Regions from separate parts of the Neobacillus solisequens genome, predicted to be linked through region 2. Evidence: riboswitches for the same ligand, from Rfam matches in the RefSeq annotation. Region 2 holds a riboswitch; each other region holds the start of a gene.
The links. A riboswitch is a leader RNA that binds a small molecule or an ion and turns the genes downstream of it on or off. The one in region 2 is predicted to bind cyclic di-GMP.
Positions count from the first base shown of each region.

Region 1: it holds a riboswitch for cyclic di-GMP, as region 2 does, so the genes downstream of both, ACI3K6_RS07405 (response regulator) here and ACI3K6_RS16520 (EAL domain-containing protein) in region 2, are expected to answer to the same signal.
Region 3: it holds a riboswitch for cyclic di-GMP, as region 2 does, so the genes downstream of both, ACI3K6_RS12430 (anti-repressor SinI family protein) here and ACI3K6_RS16520 (EAL domain-containing protein) in region 2, are expected to answer to the same signal.
Region 4: it holds a riboswitch for cyclic di-GMP, as region 2 does, so the genes downstream of both, ACI3K6_RS08635 (hypothetical protein) here and ACI3K6_RS16520 (EAL domain-containing protein) in region 2, are expected to answer to the same signal.

Region 1 is NZ_JBKFGJ010000005.1:77,353-80,482, forward strand. It holds gene ACI3K6_RS07395 (GGDEF domain-containing protein) at 1-311, shown strand, start outside; gene tagU (polyisoprenyl-teichoic acid--peptidoglycan teichoic acid transferase TagU) at 497-1,420, shown strand; cyclic di-GMP riboswitch class I at 1,557-1,640, shown strand; gene ACI3K6_RS07405 (response regulator) at 1,743-2,111, shown strand; gene ACI3K6_RS07410 (sensor domain-containing protein) at 2,397-3,130, shown strand, end outside.
Region 2 is NZ_JBKFGJ010000017.1:147,210-150,339, reverse strand. It holds gene ACI3K6_RS16520 (EAL domain-containing protein) at 1-1,692, opposite strand, end outside; cyclic di-GMP riboswitch class I at 1,803-1,885, opposite strand; gene ACI3K6_RS16515 (GyrI-like domain-containing protein) at 2,076-2,561, opposite strand; gene pabB (aminodeoxychorismate synthase component I) at 2,765-3,130, opposite strand, start outside.
Region 3 is NZ_JBKFGJ010000011.1:203,014-206,143, forward strand. It holds gene map (type I methionyl aminopeptidase) at 1-637, opposite strand, end outside; gene ACI3K6_RS12425 (helix-turn-helix domain-containing protein) at 904-1,224, shown strand; gene ACI3K6_RS12430 (anti-repressor SinI family protein) at 1,301-1,429, opposite strand; cyclic di-GMP riboswitch class I at 1,462-1,548, opposite strand; gene ACI3K6_RS12435 (hypothetical protein) at 1,821-1,946, shown strand; gene ACI3K6_RS12440 (DnaJ family domain-containing protein) at 1,964-2,338, opposite strand; gene ACI3K6_RS12445 (hypothetical protein) at 2,465-2,662, shown strand; gene hutH (histidine ammonia-lyase) at 2,696-3,130, opposite strand, start outside.
Region 4 is NZ_JBKFGJ010000006.1:226,569-229,698, reverse strand. It holds gene ACI3K6_RS08640 (NCS2 family permease) at 1-440, opposite strand, end outside; gene ACI3K6_RS08635 (hypothetical protein) at 877-1,653, opposite strand; cyclic di-GMP riboswitch class I at 1,673-1,759, opposite strand; gene ACI3K6_RS08630 (hypothetical protein) at 1,885-2,286, opposite strand; gene ACI3K6_RS08625 (GtrA family protein) at 2,409-2,864, opposite strand; gene ACI3K6_RS08620 (methyl-accepting chemotaxis protein) at 3,089-3,130, shown strand, end outside.

The DNA of each region.
Region 1 (3,130 bases), on a different contig from region 2:
TCCATTCGCAAATTGACCAAGAAGATGTACTTTTCCGTTATGGCGGCGATGAATTTATTGTTATTTTTTACCAAAAACAAATGGAACAGGTCCAGCAGGTGTGGGCTACCATCCAGTGTCACTTCCAAAATCTAAACAATACAAAAGAAAAACCATACACCATTTCTGCCAGCTATGGTCTTTACCATTACAAGCCTGGAACAGTTATTTCTTTAGATGAAATTTTGGAAATTGCCGATCGGGAAATGTATAAAAATAAAGCCATTCATAAAAATAAGCTTACTTCGGTGCCTGTCATCAATAGTAAATAAGCTTAAACCAATACAAATTATATTGGAAACCCATTTCAAACTGTTAAAACTTAACGCACTTAGAGTTATAACTACAAAACTAAAAAACAATTAAATTCCAAAAATTGATATATCCATTCCCCTATTTTTTTGTTATTATAATTTGTGATTGTAAATTTTTGTTTAAAGTCTGGAGGATTTGTCGAATGCGGACGAAGAAAAAAAGCAAGAAATGGCTAAAGATAACGGGTGTTATTCTATTGATTTTGGTTATTGCTGGCGGCGCGTATGCCTTTAGTGTATATAAGTCTTTTAAAAATGCGGTTGAGACGATGCATCAGCCAGTCGATCGGGAACAAACAGTAAAGCGTGATAATCCAGTAAACTTCGCAAATAAGGATCCATTTTCCGTCTTACTGCTTGGCGTCGATGAGCGCAAAGGCGATAGAGGGCGATCAGATACCATCATTGTATTGACAGTGAATCCTCAAAAAAATTCTGTGAAAATGTTAAGTATTCCGCGTGACACACGTACTGAAATAGTTGGAAAAGGTACACAGGATAAAATTAACCATGCCTACGCTTTTGGAGGCGTGCCAATGTCCATGGATACCGTTGAGAAGTTCCTTGATATTCCAATTGATTATTATGTTCAAGTAAACATGGAAGGCTTTAAAGATATTGTTAATGCCGTTGGCGGTGTAACAGTGCAAAACGACCTTGATTTTACACAAAATGGCCACCATTTTCCAAAGGGTGAAGTCAGCCTGAATGGTGAAGAAGCATTAGCCTTCACAAGAATGAGACATGAAGACCCAAGGGGCGATTTTGGCCGTCAAATTAGACAGCGTGAAATTATCCAAGCGGTCATTAATGAAGGTAAAAGCCTAAGTACTTTAACTAAATTTTCTAATATCTTCACAGCACTTGGCAACAATGTTAAAACAAACCTGACGTTTGACCAAATGGTAGATATCCAAAAAAATTATAAAGATACAAGCAGCAACATCGAGCAAATGTCGGTTAAAGAAACAGGCACAAGAATCAATAATATCTATTACGGACTCGTTTCAGATGAGGAAAAAGCACGAATCCAAAGTGAATTAAAAACACAGCTTGACTTAAATTAACTTTTAAAAAACTGATTGGCGAGTAGATCCCAATCAGTTTTTTTTCAGGACGTTCTAATAGTAAATAGTGGAATACTCCTATTTTTATCGTCCACTCATTCATTTTTTTGTTATAATAATGATAACAATCAATCTTCACCGATAAAGGCAAACTTATTGAAAAATAAGGACGCAAAGCTACGGGCCTACCGCGAATCGCTACGGCAGCCGGGCTACCGAAGCAACTAGTTAGTAAGATGGACCTAGTTTCTTCAGGTTCATCTTTTTTATTCATCCTGCTACAAACTATATAGCTACTAACATGATTAAGGGGGGACTAACTATGAGGACTGCATTGATTGTCGATGACTCTGCCTTTATGCGGAATATCGTCAGAAAAACAATTGAGCAGCATTTCCATGTGATTGCAGAGGGCTGTGATGGACGTGAGGCGATTTCTCTTTACAAAAAATTCTTACCCGATGTTGTCTTGCTCGATTTAACGATGCCACATGTTGACGGATTGCTGGCCCTAAGAGAAATTATGAATATCAATCCCCTTGCCAAAGTCGTTGTCTTTTCTGCCTGGGGAACCAAATTTACCATTATGGAGGCCATTCAATTGGGCGCGAAGGATTTTATTATGAAACCTCACTTTGAACAATTATTGCCTGCATTGAGGAAGCTTTTTATAGAGGAAAAAATAATTTGACCAGTATTCGCTCTCCTTTTAATAACCTTGATTCGACCCACCGCAACAATATGGGTCTTTTATCACAAATTAAGGAGGGCGAATACAAAGATCTTTTACATAAGAAATCTTAGAAACAACGAACTATTCTCGGTAATGTGAATGGCGTTGACCATTGCAGATCAGAAAATTAAGTACTTTTAAGATGGTTAGTTTTTTTCCCAGTTACATTTTTCGACAATTACAGTGTAATAGGTCCTAAATCTATGGTATAATTCTTTTAAATCTCTGGACGGTGACGCATCTATGAAAAATAATAGGCTTTTACTACTATTCCTTATCCCGCCCATTCTCAGTCTACTCGGCAAGCCTGACCATTATATTCATCATGCCCTTTGGGCACTTTATCTTATCCCTCCCACTTTAATCGTATTACTTAAAGGTGTTAATTACAGCATTTTATCAATTTGTACTAGTTCGTTATTATTCTTGACAGTTGAGATCATAAAAACGGGCAAAGTCGACCTACATACGTTTATCTCATTTCTTGAACTGATTATCGTCAATATTGTTTTTAATATCTTTGTAAGCACAATTTCAAAACAGAATAGTCAAAAGCGACAGGAATTAATTCAGACACGAAAGCTATTAGACAGTATCCTGAACAACGTTGATATCTCCATTTGGTCGTTAACACCTAATAAGGACCATCTATTTTCAAGAGGAAAAGAGAAAATTTACGGCTCCCTTACGGCCGAGCAGTTAAATGAAGAAGGTCTTTGGAGAAAATCCATCCACCCGGATGATCTGCCACTTGCCGACGAAATAGACAGCAAATGGGAAGTTTTAGAAGATTATGAATATGAATACCGAATTGTCCAACCTAATGGCACAGTTCGCTGGATTCGGGATCGCGCATTTCCTGTCATCGATGAGGATGGTGCCCTTGTTCGTTATGATGGAACCAACATCGATATTACAGCTCAAAAGGAATTGGAGTTTCACTTAAAGGAATCGGAAGAACGTTATAAAAACCTAGT
Region 2 (3,130 bases):
GCCAATCATGACAATTTGCCCAGTTTCCTCAGCAATCGGGATAAACTCGGCCGGTGAAATCCATCCCAAGTCTGGGTGCTTCCAACGTAATAGGGCTTCTACACCTTTTATTTTTCTCGATTTCATTTCAATAATTGGCTGATAATACACCTCAAGCTGTTTTTTATCAATGGCTTTTCTTAGTCCATTCTCAAGCTGTATTTTGCGGGAATTCTTTTGATTCAATTCTTCATTAATAAATTTATAATTGTTTCGCCCTCTTCCTTTTGCCAAATACATGGCTACATCAGCGTTTTTATGAATCGCTTCTGCAGTATTTCCATCTTCGGGATATAAACTAATCCCAATACTTGGAGTTATAGCTACCTCATGTTCACCTATAACAAAAGGCTCGGAAAATTGCCGAATAATGGTTTTAGCCTCATATTCACATTTATTCCTGTCCGCATCAGGAAGAATAATAATAAATTCATCCCCGCCCAACCGATAAATATGATCACGCTCTCCTATAGTACCTTTTAGCTTTTCGGCAGATTTTTTTAAGACTTGATCTCCAAATAGATGCCCCAGGGAATCATTTATATTTTTAAAACGGTCCAAATCAATTAATAGAAATCCAACAATACGATTGTTTTCACTTGCCATCTCCATTATTTGGTCCAGATCCTCATTAAAGCTTGCCCGATTATTTAAGCCGGTTAATTGATCGAAATAGGCCAAAATTTGGTATTCACTCATGATGGTTTCACTTCTTTTAATAATAAAAATCTGCCTGGTCAGAATGATGGGAAAGATAATGGATAACCCAAAACTTAATAGGTTGACATGCCATTGATAGCTTTGAAGCTCCAAAATAATTAGAAATAGAACACTGACCATTGGAAAAAGAGACTCTTTGGCTTCAGGAGGTTTTTCAAGCTCCCATTTAAGTTCGGAGGATTGATCCTCCGCATATAGTCCAACCAGACCGATGACCATTATTGCTAGTAAATATAAAACATCAACCACATTTCCTGGAATATATGTATGGTGTGATAATTGAAATACATAAATGGTATCGGCAATAATTTGAATAAAAAATCCAATCGTAAGTGGGAAGATGGGAAATTTCTCATTATGATGCTGCGATAGTTGAAATAGTAATATGGTAATAAACAAAATCGTTAAATCAGTTAACGGTAAAGCCACAGCGAGAAAAGTCGCTAGGAAAGATTGACTAACAGCCCCCAATATAGGCTTAATTAAGTAATGAATACTAATCACCGTGGCACTTATCATGAAAATAAAAATATTAAATAAATGTGGATTTTTCAAAAAAGGGCCACTCCACAATTTCGTTTTATACATTAATGCAATGGAGTAAAAGATATAGCCCGCTTGCCATATAAACGAAGTGAATAAAGGAAAGTCGGTTTTTCCGGTAGTTACCTGGACAAAGAGGTAAACAAAATTGGACACTACAATCAGGAAGGATCCGATACAAAGTAGCATCCAAAAATATTTGCTTTTATCTGATATTTTCCGATAGGCTTTAAAGAGCCAAATACCGCTTAGGATTCCTCCAAATATAGGAAAAACTGCTACACCTATCGCCCTCAACGATTCAATATCTTTAAAAATCAGCGTCCAGCAAAAGTATAAAAAATTGGTCAGTAATAAGGCGATTAATGCTGCTCGTCCAGATGTAATCATCGTAATCCCTCACGTTATAAGTATGTACGTACGTTCACAATCATTTTTTCAAAAACAAAAAGAGCTATTTCCACTTTGGAAATATCTCTTCGGTTTGCAAAAGTTAACCCTTCGGTAACTCAGCCACCATAGGTTATCCCGTAGGTCTGCAGTTTTGCGTCCTCATCTTTCAATGAGTTTGCCCTGATCAAATATATTTTATTTTAACATTGATATATAGAATAATATAGTGTTTTTTAGTATACAAGTATGGTATTTATTAGTTCATAATACCTAATTTCCGCCACATGTACTAATGGTAAATACAACCATATAACCTTTGAAGTTTATATTAAAAAAACTTGTCACCCGCTTCTTTACGAGCAGGTGACAAGCCTTTACTTCTAATCATTTTGTTGCTGTTTCACTTTATTCCTCTTCAAAGGAATCACAATTCTAGTCAGCAGTTCGCTTTCTTCTACTTCGCCGGGAGAATTATAATAATATTCATAGTAGACATCGCTTCTTTCATATCCATGGTCGGCAATCCAATTGATGATTTCCTGATAGGCGGACTCCATTTCGGAATAGGGCCCCTTATACATGTAGGAAGCTACCTTACCAGGAGGAATCAGACCTGCCCTTATTTTGTCACGGTCTGGGAACAAACCAGCTACCGGGAAACCTACCTCTACCTCAACATTCTGGATATCCATGTTATAGTAGGCTGCATAAGGAGCACCAATCGGACCTTCTCCAAGCTCATTCAAATATGAGGTTATTTGCATGAAGCTTTCACCAATCAATTTTGGCAGCAGATCCATTGTCGTTTTTACCCTAATCGTTAATACAGGCTGAATCATTTGTTCAAGCAGCTCAATATTGGCCATTATTATTTCCCCCTTTTTCAAAAAACTTTGCTCATTTCTGAACAAGTTGGATTACCAAAATCTACTTTTTTGAAAAATCTATGGGAGCAAGGGATAAAAATACTTTTTGCGAGTCATATTTTACCAGTCACTTATATTTATAGTATAAAACAAAAAAAGGCACATGAAAAGGGCAACACCTAATCTTGGTAGTTGCCCCCTTCCTAATGCTCTTGTACCTGTACATCGATCCATTTCCGTACACTATTAATAAAACACACCCGCGTGCATTTTTTCAAATCGGCTTTGGTGAGAATTTTTTCATGGATTTTCCCAGATTTAATTAGCCTATTCCGATAGGTTCCTGCAAGAAGGCCACTTTCCACTGGAGGCGTCCAATACTGACCATCCATTTCTATGACAATATTCCCATTAGTGAATTCAGTCAGCTCCCCGCTCTCATTCCACAGTAACACATCAAAAACATCTTTCGGCTTATTCTGCTGAAAGTCAGAATAAATCATTCGGTTCGTTGTTTTATGATATAAAAAAGGAGAATTTTTATCGATAGGGTGTTTAGCCACCATGAC
Region 3 (3,130 bases), on a different contig from region 2:
TTTTAGTGTAGAACATGCCGATATTCACCATTGGTTCAATCGTGAAAACCATGCCTTCTTTAATCCTGGCACCTTTTCCCGGCAGTCCGTAATGTGGAACATCCGGCTTTTCATGAATGACTGAACCAATCCCATGACCAATGAAGTCTCGCACAACTGAAAATCCTTCGCTCTCTACATAGGTTTGGATTGCATGACCAATATCACCAATTCGATTACCTGGTACAGCTTGTGAAATTCCACGATAAAGGGCCTCTTTTGTCACACGCAGCAGGTGATCAGTTTCCTCAGACACCTTTCCAACTGCATAAGACCATGCAGAATCTGCCAAGGCACCATTGTAATTCACCACCATATCAACCGTCACAATATCCCCTTCATTTAAAGGTTCCTTTCTCGGAAAGCCGTGACAGATTTCATCATTTATACTGGCACAGGTGGCATATTCATAGCCCTTATATCCTTTTTGCTCAGGGGTTGCACCGTTCTGACTCAGAAACTGTTCAACAAATTGATCAATCTCCCAAGTACTAATCCCTGGTTTAATCATTTTGGCAATTTCTTTATGACAAGCAGCCAGTATTTCCCCTGATTTTTTCATTGCTTCGATTTCTCTCGCAGATTTTAAAACAATCATTCTCTTCCCTGCCTTTTAGTTTATTTTTATGTAAAGAACAGATGAATGTGTGTATCATAAAAATTATACTTTCTGATACAATGGGTAACACTTTTAATATTAACGCTTGTGGTTGTTTTTTTCAAAAAACTTTCTAATTAAAATAATCAATACTAATGTTCACATTTTTGTAACATTCAAACGTTCTTAATATGGTACTTTTTTATTCGATTTGATAAAATAAAATTACTACTACTATTTACTAACATTATAGGTGGGTGAGATTTATGATTGGTGACCGCGTAAAACAATATAGGCTTGAAAAGAAGATGTCACTATCTGAGCTTGCCGAACAAGCAGGAGTTGCAAAGTCTTATTTAAGTTCTTTGGAAAGAAATTTACAAAAAAATCCTTCCATTCAATTTCTAGAGAAAATTGCCAGTGTATTAAACATTCCCATTGAACATTTAATCCATGAGCAAATAGATAAATCGGAGCTAGATCATGACTGGATGAACTTAGTAAAAGATGCCATGAACTCTGGTGTCTCCAAAGATCAATTCCGTGAGTTTCTAGAGTTCACAAAATGGAGAAACAAAAATAACTAAAATGGAAAAAGCATCCCGCAACGCCTTGCAGGATGCTTTTCTATGTACTTAAGCCGGTTAGGTGTACTTATGTCGGTTAGGCCATTCCATTTTGAGATAAAAATTCCCTTATTTCCTCAATCGAGATTCCTATTTCTTTCGCTTCTAGGATGAGTGCTAGCCATTCTTTGTCAACTGTTTCCAAATCTCCAACCGTAACATTCATTGTATCCTCTCCCAAAATACATCTTTCGTATTCCAGGCAGCCCGGCCATCATAGTAACTACATACCTTAGATCCTCGGCTTTGCGTCCCAGTCTTTCGACAGGTTTGCCTTTTACTGGTTATTTCGAATATCTAAAGAATTATATTTTCAGATAGCTTTTATAGGTAATTATGCATGCGAATTTATGAATATGTTTATTATATCTAGCCCTTTCTTAGCAATTTGTTATATTTTGTCATATATTTCAAATTATCGTACCACAAATTATTCCAAATTTCTACATTAGCAATTCCATTTTTATACATTTTAAATTTTGTCTATTTTATGACAATTCGAATATAATATAACCATTATATAATCAATATTGTGAATATTCAAAAGGTGGGAAGTAATGAATATGACGGTTATTCACATTCTAAACTTTTCAATTCCAATTGCCTTTATCGTCTTTGCCGGGTTTGCACTGGATCGATTGTGCAAACCGGCTAAACAAGAAGAAAAAGCCGGTGAAGAGTAAACTTCACACAGCTTGTTTTATTTTAATTTATCTTGAATTTTTAACTGGTAATTTTTAAAAATCGCAGAATTTGTATGTCCCCTACGTTTCGACATTAATTGATTAAAGCGTAAAAGTTTTTCATTTAATTTCTTTTGCATTTCGGCTTTTTCAATATTGTCGTCGCACCTTTTCATTAAATCTTCAATGGTCATCATTTCTTGCCGCAAATGATTCTCTTCTTCGGTGAAACCGGCATTCTTCAATAATTTATAGGCCATGCGCAATTCTTCGGGAATGTAGGATAAATCCTCTAGTTCCAATGGTTTTCCATACCCAGGTAGGTTATCAAACTCACCATCCCGATAAGCCTTCTTGATGCGGTCTTCTGAGAGAATATGAAACAAATCCATGCGTTTCAGCCTCCTTTTCACCTTTTCTACATTGTTATTATACCAAATCAAGCCCAATAGGTATTAATCATAATTATCATTCATTTCGGGAATGCTACAGAGGAAGCAACGAAAGGAGTGTTGAATGTGGGACGCGGAGAGCATTTCGGCCACAAGAATAAAAACCATCCTGGTGAGTTTCCTCAAAACAGCATGGTAGAAAAGCATGTAAAAGAAGCCATTGGCGATGAGGAATTAATTGTCACTCAAGAAGCGTTTAAAAATAGACTGGCGGAAGATGAGGAGCGAGGCGATACTGCCCGCTATTTCGATCAAAAAGACTAAAAGGCGTGAGTTCTCATTCACGCCTTTCTTTCATTAATGCAGACCTTTTTCCATACTTAAACTTCTAATAAATTTCGATATATCTGTTGTTTTTAGCCATTCTGCCATTTTTTCAATATCCTTCGAAAACACACGGTCTTGTTTGATGGAAGGAACTTGATTCCGCCCCTCTTCATAGAATTTCTTTGTATGAGTAGCCATTTTCTCAACGCCACGGTACTCTGTTGCTTCCATTGCACAAATTAACTCTATGGCCAGCACCCTTCTGGCATTCTGGATGATTTGATAAGCGTGTCTTGAAGCGATTGTTCCCATGCTGACATGGTCTTCCTGGTTAGCGGATGATGGAATAGAATCAACACTTGCCGGATGTGCCAATGTCTTATTTTCCGAAACTAATGAGGCAGCTACATACTGCATGATCATCGCTCCCGATTGGAGGCCAGGCTGAGGGCTCAAGAACGGCGG
Region 4 (3,130 bases), on a different contig from region 2:
AACCCGATAAAGGCGATAAATAGTCCTATCCCGACTGAAATAGATTCCTTTAATGAAGCAGGTATCGCTTCGGATAATATGGTTGAAAGTTTGGTAAAGGCCACTAAAATGAAGAGAATACCAGATAGGACAACGGCTCCTAAAGCTTCCATATAATTTAGGCCCATTGAACCAACAATGGTATACGTAAATAATGCATTGATTCCCATGCCGGGAACAAGGATCAGCGGTGCGTTTGCCATAAACGCGACTAATAGACAGCCAACTAATGAAGAAAGTACGGTTGCAATGATTCCTGCTTCAAGCGGGATACCTGCATCCTCGAGGATTTTTGCATTAACGGCAATGATGTAAACAATGGAAAAAAATGATGTTAGTCCTGCAATTACCTCCTTTTTCACATTCGTTTGATGATACTTAAGTTTGAATACTCCTCTCATAATGTTAATCACACTTTCGCGTAACGCCCTCTCCCACCCGCATTAAGTCCAAGACTAATGCCGGGGAATATTATAACACAGAAATGAAAGAAGACAAGATTGATAAGTTTGATAAAGTAAACTATAAAATTCCAAATAGTTTCAAGTTAGGCTGGGTATCACTAATCCTGGCCCCTATTATTGTACCAGGAAAACTATGGAGACAAGTGCTAAAGGATGAAAAAGTAAACCCTGAAATCTATGACATATATGAACAATTTTTGAGAGAGGTATATGGGAAGGTCAAGTCTATTAAAGCGCAAAATAAATGATTTAAGGCAGATTCAGGAGCAAAACAGAAAGAAGTTAAAGCTGAAAGCTCAATACCTATCTAATCAATTAGAATAAAAAACTAAAAATGAGAGTCCGTAAAGAGGGACTCTCATTTTTGCTATGATTAATCAGCAGTATTTGCTGACTCTGTTGTATCTCCAGTCGTCGTTGTTTGTGAACTGTCTCCTGTGGTTTGAGTGCCACTATTGTCAGATTCGCTGGTGGTACCTGATGTGGTTGTGCCTTGTTGTTCACCGTTATCATCTGGTTGAGTAGTAGTAGTTTCAGTCCCTTGGTTATCGTCACTATCTCCAGTTTGCGTTGTTGTACCGGAAGTTGTTCCAGTAGTTGTCGTTGTTGTTGGCTTGTTAGCGGCTGCTTGTGCGGCCAATGTTTGAACTTGCGTTATTTCGTTAGTAGCAAGGGCCTGAAGAGTCTTAGATTTCTCAGCTAATATAGCCAGTTCATCTGCAGATACTTTTTTATTCTTTTTATAATTAGCTAGTTGCTTGTCTACTGCTCGAAGCTTATTAAGCTCTGCGTTTAGCTTACCTTTAAAGCTGTTATATGCGTCTGAAGCAGCCTTTTTGGTTAAAACCTTGTCTGTTGTGCCGTCAGAATCTACCTTAAAATAGCTATTAACTGCAATAATAATTTTATTAATAGAATCCTCACTTGAATGAAGCTGTTTTTCCAGCGATTTCCCTACTGATGATTTAATAGTTCCTTTTGTCGTGCTGTGTCCTTTTGTAGCCGTTTTCCCTGGGCTCTTCGTAGTTACTGTTACAGGTTTTCCATGACTTTGATCTGGTCCTTTTGCACTAGCTAATGAAGCACCGCTAAGTACTAATGACGAAACTAATAAACCTGCTGAAATCTTTGAAACTAGTTGTTTTTTCATAACCTTTCCTCCTTATGGTTAGGGCAGCTCGGCTGGCATAGATTTACTCCTTAGCCCCTTTAAGCTTTGTGACACCAGGTTTCCCGTGGCTGTACCTTTATGTCGATTTTAATCGAAATTGCTTAAAGAGTAAATTTAATTTTTAGGGAAAAAGGGATTTTCATTAATTTTTCATAAATCATTGCAAAAAAGCCTCCATCCAATTAAGGATGAGGCTCTCATCGTAATATTCTAGTAATAACGTTTCCGTCTAAAGATCCCTTTAATCAATCGGATAATAATTAAAATAATCATGATATCTAAAAGCATCCCGAACATGGAAAATCCATAAGAATTTCCGTAATAATGGCCGCCGAAAGGATGGAGCATGCTTCCGATAAATGTCCCTGCTCCAAATGCTGCTGCATGGCTCCAAAAGCCACCTCGTTTTGTGGAATAGGATCCTTTATAGGATGACCCTGATTTACTGCTAAAAGGTGATTTAAATCCTGAGTAAGATTTTGTTGTAGAATGCGATCCAAATGAAGAACTATGGCTAAAGGAACTAGAGCCCTTGCTGAATCCTTTTGCTTCCGTCATCCCAGGTGCAACTAAACTAAACAGCAAAACGAAGGCAATGATTAATTTTTTCATCTATAATTCTCCCATACTTTATTGAAATGAAAAGCTATAACCTATTTACGCTTTGGTTTAAAAAAAGTTTCAAAAAGCGTCGTGGTACGTTTTTCCAAAAGTTAAAAACAAAACAGGTTGCCTTAATGGGAATCAGCAACTTGTTTTGACTTAAATGTCCACAACTTGTTCAGAAGAAAATTAAAGATGACATTAAAACTTGTGGCGGCTATTTGGGCCATTATTTTTGAAATCCCCCATAGGTCGATTAAAACAAAGAGGAATAGAAGGTTAAGTAATAGAGAGAACATATTTACCATCATAAATTTCAAAGCTTGATGCGTGTTTCTTTGCTGTTTAAACACGAAAGATGAACTAAACACATAACCATTCAAAAGTCCTGCACAGTAGGAAATTGTACTTGCAAGCAGGTATTGAACTTCAAGCGTTATAAAAATATAATAGACAACTAACGAAATGGATGTATTGGCAACCCCAACCAAACAGAATTTAATAAATTGCCAGTATTTCTGGGCAGATGGAGCAATTATAGAAATTATGGAGTGCTTTATAAACAAAGAACGAGAATTATTTTTCATCAACTTCTACCTCTTTAAAAGCATACTAACATATTTAGTATGGTTGCCTTCCGAGGTTATATTCTATTTTTTTGTAAAAAAGGTCGAAATTTGTTGTATTTTTACTTTTTTTTGTTGTTTTTTATAATAGTCATAATATACTAAAGATACAGAAGTGTTATAGGTAAAAATATCTGAATATTGACAATTATATACCAACGGGAAAAACTATGGAGGAAATGACATTGAAAAGTATTCAATCTAAATTATTGGTACCGCTCATTTTA